2 regions of the Kitasatospora sp. NPDC056327 genome follow, and region 1 is predicted to be linked to the other one. Evidence: riboswitches for the same ligand, from Rfam matches in the RefSeq annotation. Region 1 holds a riboswitch; the other holds the start of a gene.

Region 1 (5,542 bases):
TCCCGGCGCGGCCGAGGGCACCGAGGCCCCCGAGCAGGCCTGACCGCCTGATCCGGCGGCGGGCGGCGCACGGCGTGGCCGCCCGCCGCACGGGACAATACGGAGAGAACGCACGGAGTGTGACGGGGGCGGTGGCCGGGGGCCGTACCCCGCTGGACCAGGATCGGAGCCGAGGACGTGGTGGACGCAGCGAAGGAGCCCGCCGGGCCGCAGGGGCGGCAGCCCGCTGTGGACGCGCAGGCGCCGGACGCGGCAGGGGCCGCCCCCTCCGGCACCGGCGCCCCGGCCACCGGGGAGGAGCCCGGCGGCGGTGACGAGCCGGCGGCAGCCGTCGACGGCGCGGCCGGGGCCGCCGAGGCCCCCGGGGCGAGGAACACGGAGACGCTGGACCGGCCGCTGCCCGAGGGCGTGCGCCGGCGTGTGGTCGGGCTGGCCTCCGACGCGCTCGGCGGGCTGCCGCTCGGCGAGCTGCCGCAGTCGCTGCGTCAGTACGCCAAGTTCACCCCGGCCCGCCGGGCCAAGTACGCGGCGACCGCGCTGGCCGCGGCGCTGGAGGCCGAGCCGGCCTTCCGGTCGCGGATAGCGGAACGGCTGAGACTGGGCCAGCCCGATCTGGTGAGAGCACTGGAGTCGGGCACCGTGCCGGGTGCCGCCGACCCGATGGACGTCGCCGCCGCCGCCTACCTGGTGCGCTCCGCGGGGTGGAGCCGGCTGGTGACCGAGGCCGGCGAGGAGGCCGAGCGGGCGGGCGCCGAGGGCGCCGCGGCCGAGGCGGCCCGCCTGGTGGAGAAGCTGCAGGCCGAGCTGGCCGAGGTGCGGTCCACGGCGCGGGCCGATCTGGAGCGGCAGCGGGCCGAGTCGGAGGACGTCCGGCGGGAGGCCGACTCGCTCCGGCGGAAGCTGCGCTCGCTGGAGAGCGACACCCGGCGGGCGCAGGCGGAGACCCGCAAGGTGGCCGCCGAGCTGGAGGCGCTCCGGGCGCAGTCGGCGGCCGAGCGGGGCGCGGCGGAGAGCGAGGCGCGCCGGCTGCGCCACCGGGTCACCGAGCTGGAGAACACGGCAGAGCAGGGCCGGCGGTCGGCCCGCGAGGGGCGCAGCGTCGAGGACATGCGGCTGCGGCTGCTGCTGGACACGGTGCTGCAGTCGGCGCAGGGGCTGCAGCGGGAGCTGGCGCTGCCGGTGTCCCAGATCCGTCCGGCGGACCTGGTGGAGGCGGTGGTGCCGGGCTCGGCGTCGCCGCACGACGTGGCGCGGCGCGGTCTGGCCGAGGACGATCCGGCGCTGCTGGACCAGCTACTGGCGATCCCGCAGGTGCATCTGGTGGTGGACGGCTACAACGTGACCAAGACGGGGTACCCGACGCTGCCGCTGGAGCAGCAGCGGATCCGGCTGCTGGGCGGGCTCGCGATGCTGGCGCAGCGCACCCAGGCGGAGGTCACCTGCGTGTTCGACGGCCAGGACCTGGACGTGCCGGTGATCATGGCGCCGCCGCGCGGCGTGCGGGTGCGGTTCAGCCGGACCGGGGAGACGGCGGACGAGCTGATCCGGCGGCTGGTGCGGGCCGAGCCGCAGGGGCGCCCGGTGGTGGTGGTCTCCACCGACCGGGAGGTCGCCGAGGGCGTGCGGAAGGCGGGCGCGCGCCCCGTCGCCTCGGTGCTGCTGCTGAACCGGCTGGCCAGGCCGTGACGTTCCCCGGGTGCGGGCCGGTCGGTGTGACGGCTGGTCAGCGCCCGGATTGCGGCGTTGTGCGAATTCGGTGAAGTCAGGCGCCGCGGCCCGGTTCACGCGATCGGGGGAGTGGCGCGAAGCGTGGATCTTCACTAGGGTCTGGCGTCAAACCTATTTTCCGGATTCTCACCCAATAGGGTGAGGCCATTGGAAGAAGGAGCCTGTCCCTTGGCCTCCCACCGCCGTCCCAAGCAGCCGAGTCGCGCGCGGGTCTCCGTGCTCACCGCTGCCGCTGCGACCGCGGTCGCTCTCTCCGCCCAGGTCGCCGCCCACGCAGCGCCGAGCCCGTCGCCCAAGAAGGACGACGTCAAGGCGCAGATCGACCAGCTGCAGGAAGAGGCCGAGCAGGCCACCGAGAAGTACAACGGTGCCAAGGAGCGTGCGGACCAGCTGCGCAAGCAGGCGGACCAGCTCCAGGACCAGGTGGCGCGCGGCCAGGAGCAGATGACCCAGCTTCAGGCCGGGCTGGCCGAGGTGGCGGGCGAGCAGTACCGCAACGGCGGCATCGACCCGTCCGTCCAGCTGATGCTGACCTCCGACCCGTCCGGCTACCTGGACAAGGCCTCCAGCGTGCAGCAGGCCAGCTCCAGCCAGGCCGAGGCGCTCAAGGGCCTCCAGGAGCAGCAGCGCCGGCTGGATCAGCAGAAGGCCGAGGCGGCCGCCGTCCTGGCCTCGCTGGACAGCACCACCAAGGACCTGAACCAGACCAAGGCCGAGGTCAACAAGAAGCTCCGGGAGGCCCAGGAGCTGCTGAACTCGCTCAGCGCCGCGGACCGCGCGGCCCTGAAGGCGGCGCAGCAGCAGGCCGACCGGGCCTCCCGCGGCTCCGAGCGCACCGACCTGGGCAGCCTGCCGCAGGCGAGCGGCAAGGCGGGCGCGGCGGTCTCCCTCGCGATGAGCAAGCAGGGGTCGCCCTACGGCTGGGGCGACACCGGCCCGAGCACCTTCGACTGCTCCGGTCTGATGGTCTGGGCGTACGGGAAGGCCGGCGTCTCGCTGCCGCGCACCTCGCAGGCCCAGGGCAACTACGGGTCCCGGGTGCCGTCGCTGGCCGAGGCCCAGCCGGGCGACCTGATCATCTACCGCGACGACCGCAGCCACGTCGGGATGTACATCGGCAACGGCATGGTGGTCCACGCGCCGCGCACCGGTGACGTGGTGAAGGTGATGAAGGCCGACGCCATGAAGATCAACACGATCCGCCGGGTCTGACGCACCGCCCGTCGGTCCGCGGCCGGGTCCGGCGGACCCGGCGCACCTGACGCACCGCCCGGGCCTGACGGCCCGCCACGACACGCCCGGAAGGGCGGCCGCGGCCCCTGTGATCCGCGCCACCTCCGCCCGGGGGTGGCGCGGGCGTTTCGGTCGGGCGTTCGACCGGTCTGCGGTGAATGATCAGCCCGCCGTGGGGGTGTGATCACATTCGGTCATATTCACAAAGGAACTTGGGTATTCTTCCGGCTTTTTTCTGACAAGGATTTGAACGGATCACGGATCTGTTACTAGGGTCTTGCTTCGAACCACGCACAGTCGATCACCCAGCCTGGGTGGCGGCGGGGTTCGCCGCCGAGTTCGCGAAGCAGCGGGGCGGGGCCTGGACGGCCCGTCACGTGTGGGATCCAGCAGTCGGGGCCCACGGTGGAGCGGAGCCGGGGAACCACGTTCCTCCGGGGTGAATCGGCGCCAGGTCGGCCGCGCGAGCGGGCGGTGAGGCGTCGTAGGGCACGCTTCCGCCCGAACCCGTCAGCTCACCCGGTAGGCGGATGAGGAAGAAGGAGTCCGCCTTCGTGGCGTCCCATCGTCGTCCCAAGCCCGCCGGCCGCACCCGCGTCTCGATCCTGACCGGTGTCGCCGCCGCTGCCGTTGCCCTGTCCGCGCAGTCCGGCGCCCACGCCGACCCCGCGCCCACCAAGGACCAGGTCAAGGAGCAGGTCGACCAGCTCAACATCGAGGCCGAGGTCGCCACCGAGAAGTACAACGGTGCCCAGGCCAAGCAGCAGGAGCTTCAGAAGCAGGTCGCCGAGCTGCAGGACAAGGTGGCCCGTCAGCAGGCCGTGGTGATCGAGGCCCAGGGCGGCCTCTCCGAGATCGCCGGCGAGCAGTACCGCACGGGCGGCATATCGCAGACCGTCCAGCTGATGCTCTCCGCCAGCCCGGACAACTTCCTCAGCCAGGCCGACGCCCTGAACCAGGCCGGTTCGACCCAGTCCGGTGCGCTGAAGGAGCTCCAGGAGCAGCAGCGCAGGCTGGACCAGGACCGCACCGAGACCCAGACCAAGCTCGGCGAGCTGGAGACCACCACCCAGCAGCTGAAGGCCTCCAAGGAGGAGGTCCAGGGCAAGCTGCAGAAGGCCCAGGACCTGCTCAACACGCTCACCGAGCAGGAGCGTCAGGCCATCCGCGCCGCCGAGGAGAAGGCCGCCGCCGAGGCCAAGGCGAAGGCGGACGCCGCCAAGGCCGAGGCCGCCAAGGCCGCCAAGGAGAAGGCCGACGCCGAGCGCGCCTCCCGCGACGAGAACCGCAGCAACCTGAGCGCGCCGTCCACCGGCTCCACGGCCCCGGCCGCCACCAAGCCGGCCGCCCCGGCCGCGCCCGCCGCCCCGGCCGCCAACGGTTCGCGCGCCGCCGCCGCGATCGCCGCCGCGGAGAGCAAGCTCGGCTCCCCGTACGTCTACGGCGCCACCGGCCCCAACTCCTTCGACTGCTCCGGCCTCACCGGCTGGGCGTACGCCCAGGCGAACGTGTCGCTGCCGCGCACCTCGCAGGCGCAGGCCACCGCCGGCACCCAGATCGGCAAGGACATCTCCAAGGCCCAGCCCGGCGACCTGGTGATCTTCTACGGCGACCGTCACCACGTGGGCATCTACGTGGGCGGCGGCCAGGTCATCCACGCCCCGAAGCCGGGCGCCTCGGTCCGCTACGAGGCCGCGTCCAACATGCCGATCAACGTGATCGTGCGCATCTGACCCCCGGTCGGCATCCGCCGCAGGCCCGGTCCCCCCGTGCGGGAGGCCGGGCCTGCGGCTTTTCCCGGCGGGCTCGGGACCCTCGGTCCGCGAACCGATCTGACGTCCGATAAGTGTCTGAATATTCGGGTTCGGAGGGGTTTGGAATCGGTTGCCCGGACTCGCTAACGTCTGCCACCGGACGCCCCGCGTCGACAGCCGCCCCGCCCCGGTGCGGCGGCGGGCCGGGCCCAGGATCGGAGCCGACGTCGCATGGCCGTGCACCGCCGTTCCCCGCTGTCAGGTGCGCACGCGCTCGCCCGGGCGCTGGTGCTCACCGCGGCGGCCACCACCGCGCTGGCCGTGGCGGCCGGCGGCAGCGCCCAGGCCGCGCCCGGCTCGCCCGACGCCCCGGCCGACCGCAAGGACGTCAAGGCGCAGGTGGAGCAGCTCTACGACGAGGCCGAGCAGGCCTCCGAGCGGTTCAACGCCGCCCAGGAGGCCCAGCAGCGGCTCCAGCAGGAGACCGGCACGCTGCAGCAGCAGATCGCCGTCGCCCAGGACGAGCTCAACCGGCTGCGCGGCGACCTCGCCACCGTGGCCGGCGCCGAGTACCGCGCCGGCGGCATGGCGCAGACCGTCCAGCTGATGCTCGCCACCGACCCCGAGGGCTACCTCGCGCGGGCCCGCAGCCTCGACCAGGCCGCCGAGCGGCAGAACGAGACCCTGCACGAGGTGCTGGGCCGTCAGCGGGTGCTCGACCAGCGCCGTGCCGAGACCGGTGCCAAGCTGGCCGAACTGGAGCAGACCCGCAAGGCGCTGGCCGAGGGCAAGCAGCAGATCCAGCAGCGGCTCACCAAGGCGCAGAA
Region 2 (5,542 bases), on a different contig from region 1:
CGACGGCGTCACCGCCGAAGAACCGTTCTTCCCCGAGAACTGCTACGCCTTCCAGGACGGCCACCGGGTCCGCTGCAGCTTCCCGCCCGGCCTGCCGAAGTACCGCAGCGCGACGGCGCTGATCCCGGTCCGGCTGGCGGCGTCGCTCCCGGCCCCCGGCACGCTGACCGGCGGCTGGGTGTCGCTGCGCAGCGCCGACGACCGGCACCCGGAGAACAACCGCCAGCCGTTCGAGATCGCGGTCGTCGAGACGACCGAGCCGCGCCCGGCGGTCTGAGCGCCGGACGCGGCCCGGTGGACGCGCCGGTTACCGGTAGACGCGGAGGTAGTCCGCGGCGAAGGTGATCGGCGCGGTGCCCTGGGGCGCGGGGTGGTAGTTCCCCGCGCTCAGCGACAGGTTGAGGATCAGGTACGCGGACCAGCCGGCGCCGACGCCCTTGCCGTCCGAGTACACCTTGACCCCGTTGACGTACCAGTCGACGGAGCCGGCGCCGTAGTGGGTGCCGATGGTGACCCAGCCGTCCTTGGCTATCGCCTTGGCGTCGGTGTGGTAGAGGTGGCCCGGGTTGACGTGGTTGGTCAGCTCCAGCAGGTTCGGGTTGTCGGGGTGGTACTCGAAGGAGTCGATCTCCCCGTTGCCGTTCTTCCAGGTCCACAGGGCCGGCCAGGCGCCGGTGCCGGCCGGGAGCCTGACCCGGGTCTCGGCGTAGTCGCCGGCCTTCACCTGGAAGCCCTCGCCGGAGTACTCGGTGGTGAGCAGACCGGTGTCCCAGGACTGCTTGCCGTTCTCCAGCGTGTTGGCGCCCGGCTTGGCGGTGAAGGTCGCGACGCCGCCGGAGACGGAGACGTTGTTCCGGTTCAGCCAGTCGAGCTTGTTGTCGTCCGGGTTGTGGTTGCCGTAGCGGTAGGAGCTGCTGCGGTCGCCGGTCCAGCGGGTCCCGTAGGCGATCGGGCCGCTGAACTCCTCGGACCAGGTCAGCTGCTTGCCGGTGACGGGTATCCCGGTGCCGGGGGTGGGGGTCGGCGTGGGGGTCGGCGTCGGCGTCGGGATGGGGGTCGGCGTGGGCGTCGGGGTGGGCGTCGGGGTGGTCGTGGCCGGGGAGACCACCAGCTCCCGGGAGGGCAGGTTGTGCCAGGCGCCCGCCGCGTCCTGCCAGAAGCCGAACTGGGTGTACGTGCCGGCCGGCAGCGTCCGCGCACCGGTGGCGACCGTCAGACCACCGGGGCAGATCCGGGCGTCGGCGGTGCTGCCGGGGAAGTCGAGGTTGCGGCCGGCCGCGTCGCGGACCCCGACTCCGAGCGTCCTGGCCGTGAAGCAGGCCGAGGAGTGCACGGTGAGCGAGGCGGTCGACGCCTTGCCCGCGACCATGGTGGCCGGGGCGAGCCGGTCCTGGGTGACGGTCGGCAGAGTGGCGGCCCGGGCACCGGTGACGGCCGGCACGCCGCCGAGCAGTCCGGCACCGGTGACGGCGAGTGCCCCCGTGGCGGCGAGGGCGGCGGTGCGGCCGCGGCGGGAGGGCCGGGCGTGGCGGGCGGCGGGCCGGCGGCCGAACGCGCGGCGGGCGGCCGGGCCGTCCGGTTCGCCGGAGGCGGGCGGGGCGGGCTGCTGCGGGGCAGTGGTCATGGCAGGGTCCTCTGCGACGCCTGCGGGGTGAGCTGTCGGGTTCGGGCGCTGAGGTTGCCCGGCCGTCGGGAAACGGCTTCACCCCTAGCCGCGGCCCGGGCGCCGGAGCGCACGGGCGGGCACTGACCTGGGTCCCCCGCTCCCGTCCGCCGTGGTGCTCGGTTGCCGGCCGGCGGGTGGACAGGACTCGGCGTCCCGACGGCGGGGTCCGCTGTGGCGGACGTCTCTGCAGGCTAGGCAGTCCGTGCGAGCACGGACAACTTCCCCGGGAAGGTTGTCGCGCAGCTCACACCCCCTCCCGGCCGATGATCAACGGTCCGGCGGAGTCGATCCGTTGGGACGGCACCGGACCGCCCGGGGTCCCCGCCGGACCGTCCGCCGGGGTCGCGGGCCGTCCACGGTGGCGGGTCCGGCGGGGAAAGTGCGCCGCCGGGGCGAGGTGGTCGGATAGGTTGGGGATCCATCGTGCCCGGAGCCGTCCGGGCCGCACCGAGCACCGCCTCCAGAGACGAGGAGACCCGTCCCGCCATGACCGTGTCCCTGCCCGCCTTCGCCGGCCGCACCTACCTGTTCCGGGTCGACAACGGCGCGGCCTTCCGCAACGCCTACTCGGCCGACGGCAAGCGGCTGCGCTGGGAGGGCCTGGGCGAGTCGGCGGGCCAGTGGGAGGACGTCACCCTGCACGTCGCCGAGGTCGGTCCGCAGATCTACTTCGTGAGCTGGACCGAGGTCAGCGGCATCACCGTCAGCCACGTCATGGACCTCGCCCGGATGACGGTCCGGGCGTTCTGGACGTACGAGGGCGAGGGCGGCCGGGTCGGCGAGCTGCACACCGGCACGCTGGAGCGGGTGGTCTGAGCGACCGCGCCCGGGGGCCCTGCCGCCCGGGCCCGGCCGGGTCCACCGGCCGGGGCGGCCCCGGGGGTCAGGCCGACTGCCCGGCTCCCGGGACGACCAGGCGCTGGGAGATCCACTCCAGCGAGGACGGGAGCAGCTTGCTCCAGGTCTCGAAGTTGTGCCCGCCGGTGGCCAGCATGCTGTAGGACACCTTCATCGGGCTGCGCACGGCGGCCACGAACGCCTCGGTCTCGTGCCGGTACTGGCCGTCGCCCTCCCTGGTGCCGGCCAGCAGCACGGAGATCCCGGGCTGCGGCAGGTTCCTGAGCCGCCACATCAGATCGGCCTCGTTGCGCCGCTGGCCGCTGCCCTTGAAGAGGTCACCGGTGGACGGGTCCTCGGCGGCCTGGTAGTAGCCGGACAGCGAGACGGCGGTCGGGTAGACCTCCGGGTGACGCATCGCCAGCTTGAGGGCGCAGTAGCCGCCGGTCGAGTTGCCCATGAACGCCCAGGCCCTCGGATCGGCGGAGACCCGGTAGGTCGCCTGGATCGCCGAGGGCACGTCCTTGCTGAAGTACGTCTCGGACTGCGCTCCGCCCGGGATGTCCTCGCACTCGGTGTCCTGCGGCAGCGCCGGCGAGGGGCGCACCAGCACCATCACGGTCGGCTGCATGCGCCCCTCCTGGAGGAGCCTGAGTGCCGCGCCCGGGTAGTTCAGCCGGGTGACGAGGTTCTTGGCGATGCCGGGGAAACCGGTGCTGACGATCAGGACCGGGAACTGCTTCTGCTCGTACTCCGGCTGGAAGTACTGCGGCGGCAGGTACACGTACCCGTCGGTGGAGAGCCGGGTGGTGGCGCCGTCGATGCGGACCTCGCGGATCTCGCCGGACTTCTCGCGGTCCCGGCCGAGCGCGCCGCCGCCCTGCACCTCGGCGTGCCCGATGGTCTCCACGCGCAGCCGGCCGGAGGCGTCCACCTTGTTCTGGATGACCACCGGCCCGCTGTCGCCGGTGCCCAGCAGGTCGTCCCAACTGCTGTAGAACGCGAAGTAGTTGTTGGCAACCAGACCGAGTGCGGCGAGCACCGTCAGCTGGGTGGCGAGCAGGGCGCCGATCCGGCCGAGGACCGCCCGCCAGCCGCGCCTCGACAGTCTCGGCCACAGCCAGACCGTGGCGGCCATCGCCGCGACGGCGATCAGGACGGTCAGTGCCAGCACCTTGTGGCTCGTCAGACCCATGTCGTGTTTGCTCCCACGCCTCGTACTCCCCCGCCCCCGGGGGAAGGACACCCGGGAGGGCCGCCCCGGTTCCCCCCGTCCGCCGGGGAGCCGTTCACCGGCGCGCGACCCCTCAGCCTAGCGTCCGCGCGGACCGCTCCGCCCCCGCCGACCAGCGGGAACGCGCTCGGCCCGGAGGAGGAGCGGCGGTGGCGGCGCCGGGGCGGGGCGGGTCGCCGGCCGGGGCGCGGCATCAGCCGAGGGCGGCCCAGAGCGCCAGGCCGCCGGTGAGTTCGCGCACGCAGCGGGCGCCGAGTTCGCGGGGCGAGCCGGGGCCGGTGACCGGGGCGTCGGAGAACGCCCACTCCTCCAGGGCGACCCGGATCGCGGCGGTGGCGGCGGCCGCGGCGAGCCGGATCTCCAGCGCGTCGGTGCCCGGGGGGCAGCGGTCGGTGATCGCGGCCAGCAGCCGCCCCTCGGAGTCGGCGTGCACCCGCTGCCAGACCGTGCCGAGCCGCCGGTCGCGCAGCAGGTCCCGGGTCCACCGCATGGCCTCGGCGGCGTGCGCGTCGGCGGGGCTCAGCGAGTCGGCGGCGGAGCGCTCCAGCGCCTCGCGGACCGGCAGGTCGGCGGCGCTCTCGGTGAACAGCCGCACCCAGCGCTCGCCGCCGGCCGCGAGCAGCGGGGCGACGGCGTCCTCCTTCTCCGAGAAGTAGCGGTAGAAGGTGCGCAGCGAGATGCCCGAGGCCTGGGCGATCTCCTCCGCGGTGACGGCCTCGGCGCCCCGGGCGGCGAACAGCCCGGCCGCGGCCCGGGCGATCTCCAGCCGGGTGGTCTCGCGGCGGCGCTGGTTCAGGGTGGGGCGTCCGGTCACCGGCTCAGCGTACGCGGACGGTACGACACCCTGCACATCATGCATCTCCGGCACATCAGGACTCATTGGCACGATGTGCCAATAAGGCGTACCGTGACGTCGAGGTCGTGAGACCACGAACGGAAACGGAGTACCACCATGGAGCGCTTCAGCGGACGGAACGTCCTGATCACCGGCGGCGGCTCGGGCATCGGCCGGGCCACCGTCCACCGGATCCTCGCCGAGGGCGGGCGGGTCGTCGCCGTCGACGTCAGCAAGGACGGCCTGCGGACCACCCTGGAGCGCGCCGCGGCCGACGGCACCGCCGAGCGCCTCACCACCGCGGTCCTGGACGTCTCGGACGAGGCCGCCGTGCGGGACGGCGTCGCCTCGGCGGTGGCCGGGCTCGGCGGGCTGGACGTGCTGGTCAACGCGGCCGGCATCCTGCGCTCCGCGCACACCCACGAGACCAGCCTGGAGTTCTGGAACAGGCTGCTCGCGGTCAACCTGACCGGCACGTTCCTGATGACCCGCGAGGCGCTGCCGGCGCTGCTCACGGGCGGCCGGGGCGTGGTGGTCAACTTCAGCTCGACCTCCGCGGCCTTCGCCCACCCCTACATGGCCGCGTACGCGGCGACCAAGGGCGGCATCCAGTCCTTCACCCACGCGATCGCCGCCGAGTACGCCAAGCAGGGCCTGCGCGCCGTCTGCGTCGCGCCGGGAAGCATCGACAGCGGCATGACCAACGACCCGGGCCTGCCGGCCGACGCGGACCTCGCCCTGCTCGCCAAGCTCTCCCCCGCGATCGGCCAGGGCTTCGCCGGGCCCGAGACGGTCGCCGGTGTGATCGCCATGCTGGCCTCGGACGACGGCGCCTTCGTCACCGGCACCGAGCTGCGGATCGACGGCGGCACCCACATGTGAGTCCGGCCGGACGGCGCCGGTCACCGGTCGGCCCGGTGGCCGGCCCCGCGGCGCGGGCGCGGTCCGCAGGGGCCCTACGGGCTGCGCC

What was found. Region 1 has a riboswitch for cyclic di-AMP ahead of ACFCX4_RS03980 (NlpC/P60 family protein). Riboswitches for the same ligand answer to the same signal wherever they lie in the genome.
Region 2: linked by a shared signal. The riboswitch ahead of ACFCX4_RS09540 (hypothetical protein) and the one ahead of ACFCX4_RS03980 (NlpC/P60 family protein) in region 1 are both predicted to bind cyclic di-AMP.

The regions. Positions count from the first base shown of each region.
Region 1 covers NZ_JBHJRC010000014.1:39,783-45,324, reverse strand. Annotated here, with positions in the region: gene ACFCX4_RS03995 (hypothetical protein) at 1-43, shown strand, start outside; gene ACFCX4_RS03990 (NYN domain-containing protein) at 178-1,686, shown strand; gene ACFCX4_RS03985 (NlpC/P60 family protein) at 1,897-2,940, shown strand; cyclic di-AMP (ydaO/yuaA leader) riboswitch at 3,349-3,505, shown strand; gene ACFCX4_RS03980 (NlpC/P60 family protein) at 3,516-4,694, shown strand; gene ACFCX4_RS03975 (NlpC/P60 family protein) at 4,947-5,542, shown strand, end outside.
Region 2 covers NZ_JBHJRC010000044.1:21,399-26,940, forward strand. Annotated here, with positions in the region: gene ACFCX4_RS09535 (hypothetical protein) at 1-277, shown strand, start outside; gene ACFCX4_RS09540 (hypothetical protein) at 308-1,624, opposite strand; cyclic di-AMP (ydaO/yuaA leader) riboswitch at 1,627-1,752, opposite strand; gene ACFCX4_RS09545 (hypothetical protein) at 2,153-2,482, shown strand; gene ACFCX4_RS09550 (alpha/beta hydrolase) at 2,550-3,698, opposite strand; gene ACFCX4_RS09555 (TetR/AcrR family transcriptional regulator) at 3,931-4,551, opposite strand; gene ACFCX4_RS09560 (SDR family NAD(P)-dependent oxidoreductase) at 4,690-5,454, shown strand; gene ACFCX4_RS09565 (phosphotriesterase) at 5,529-5,542, opposite strand, start outside.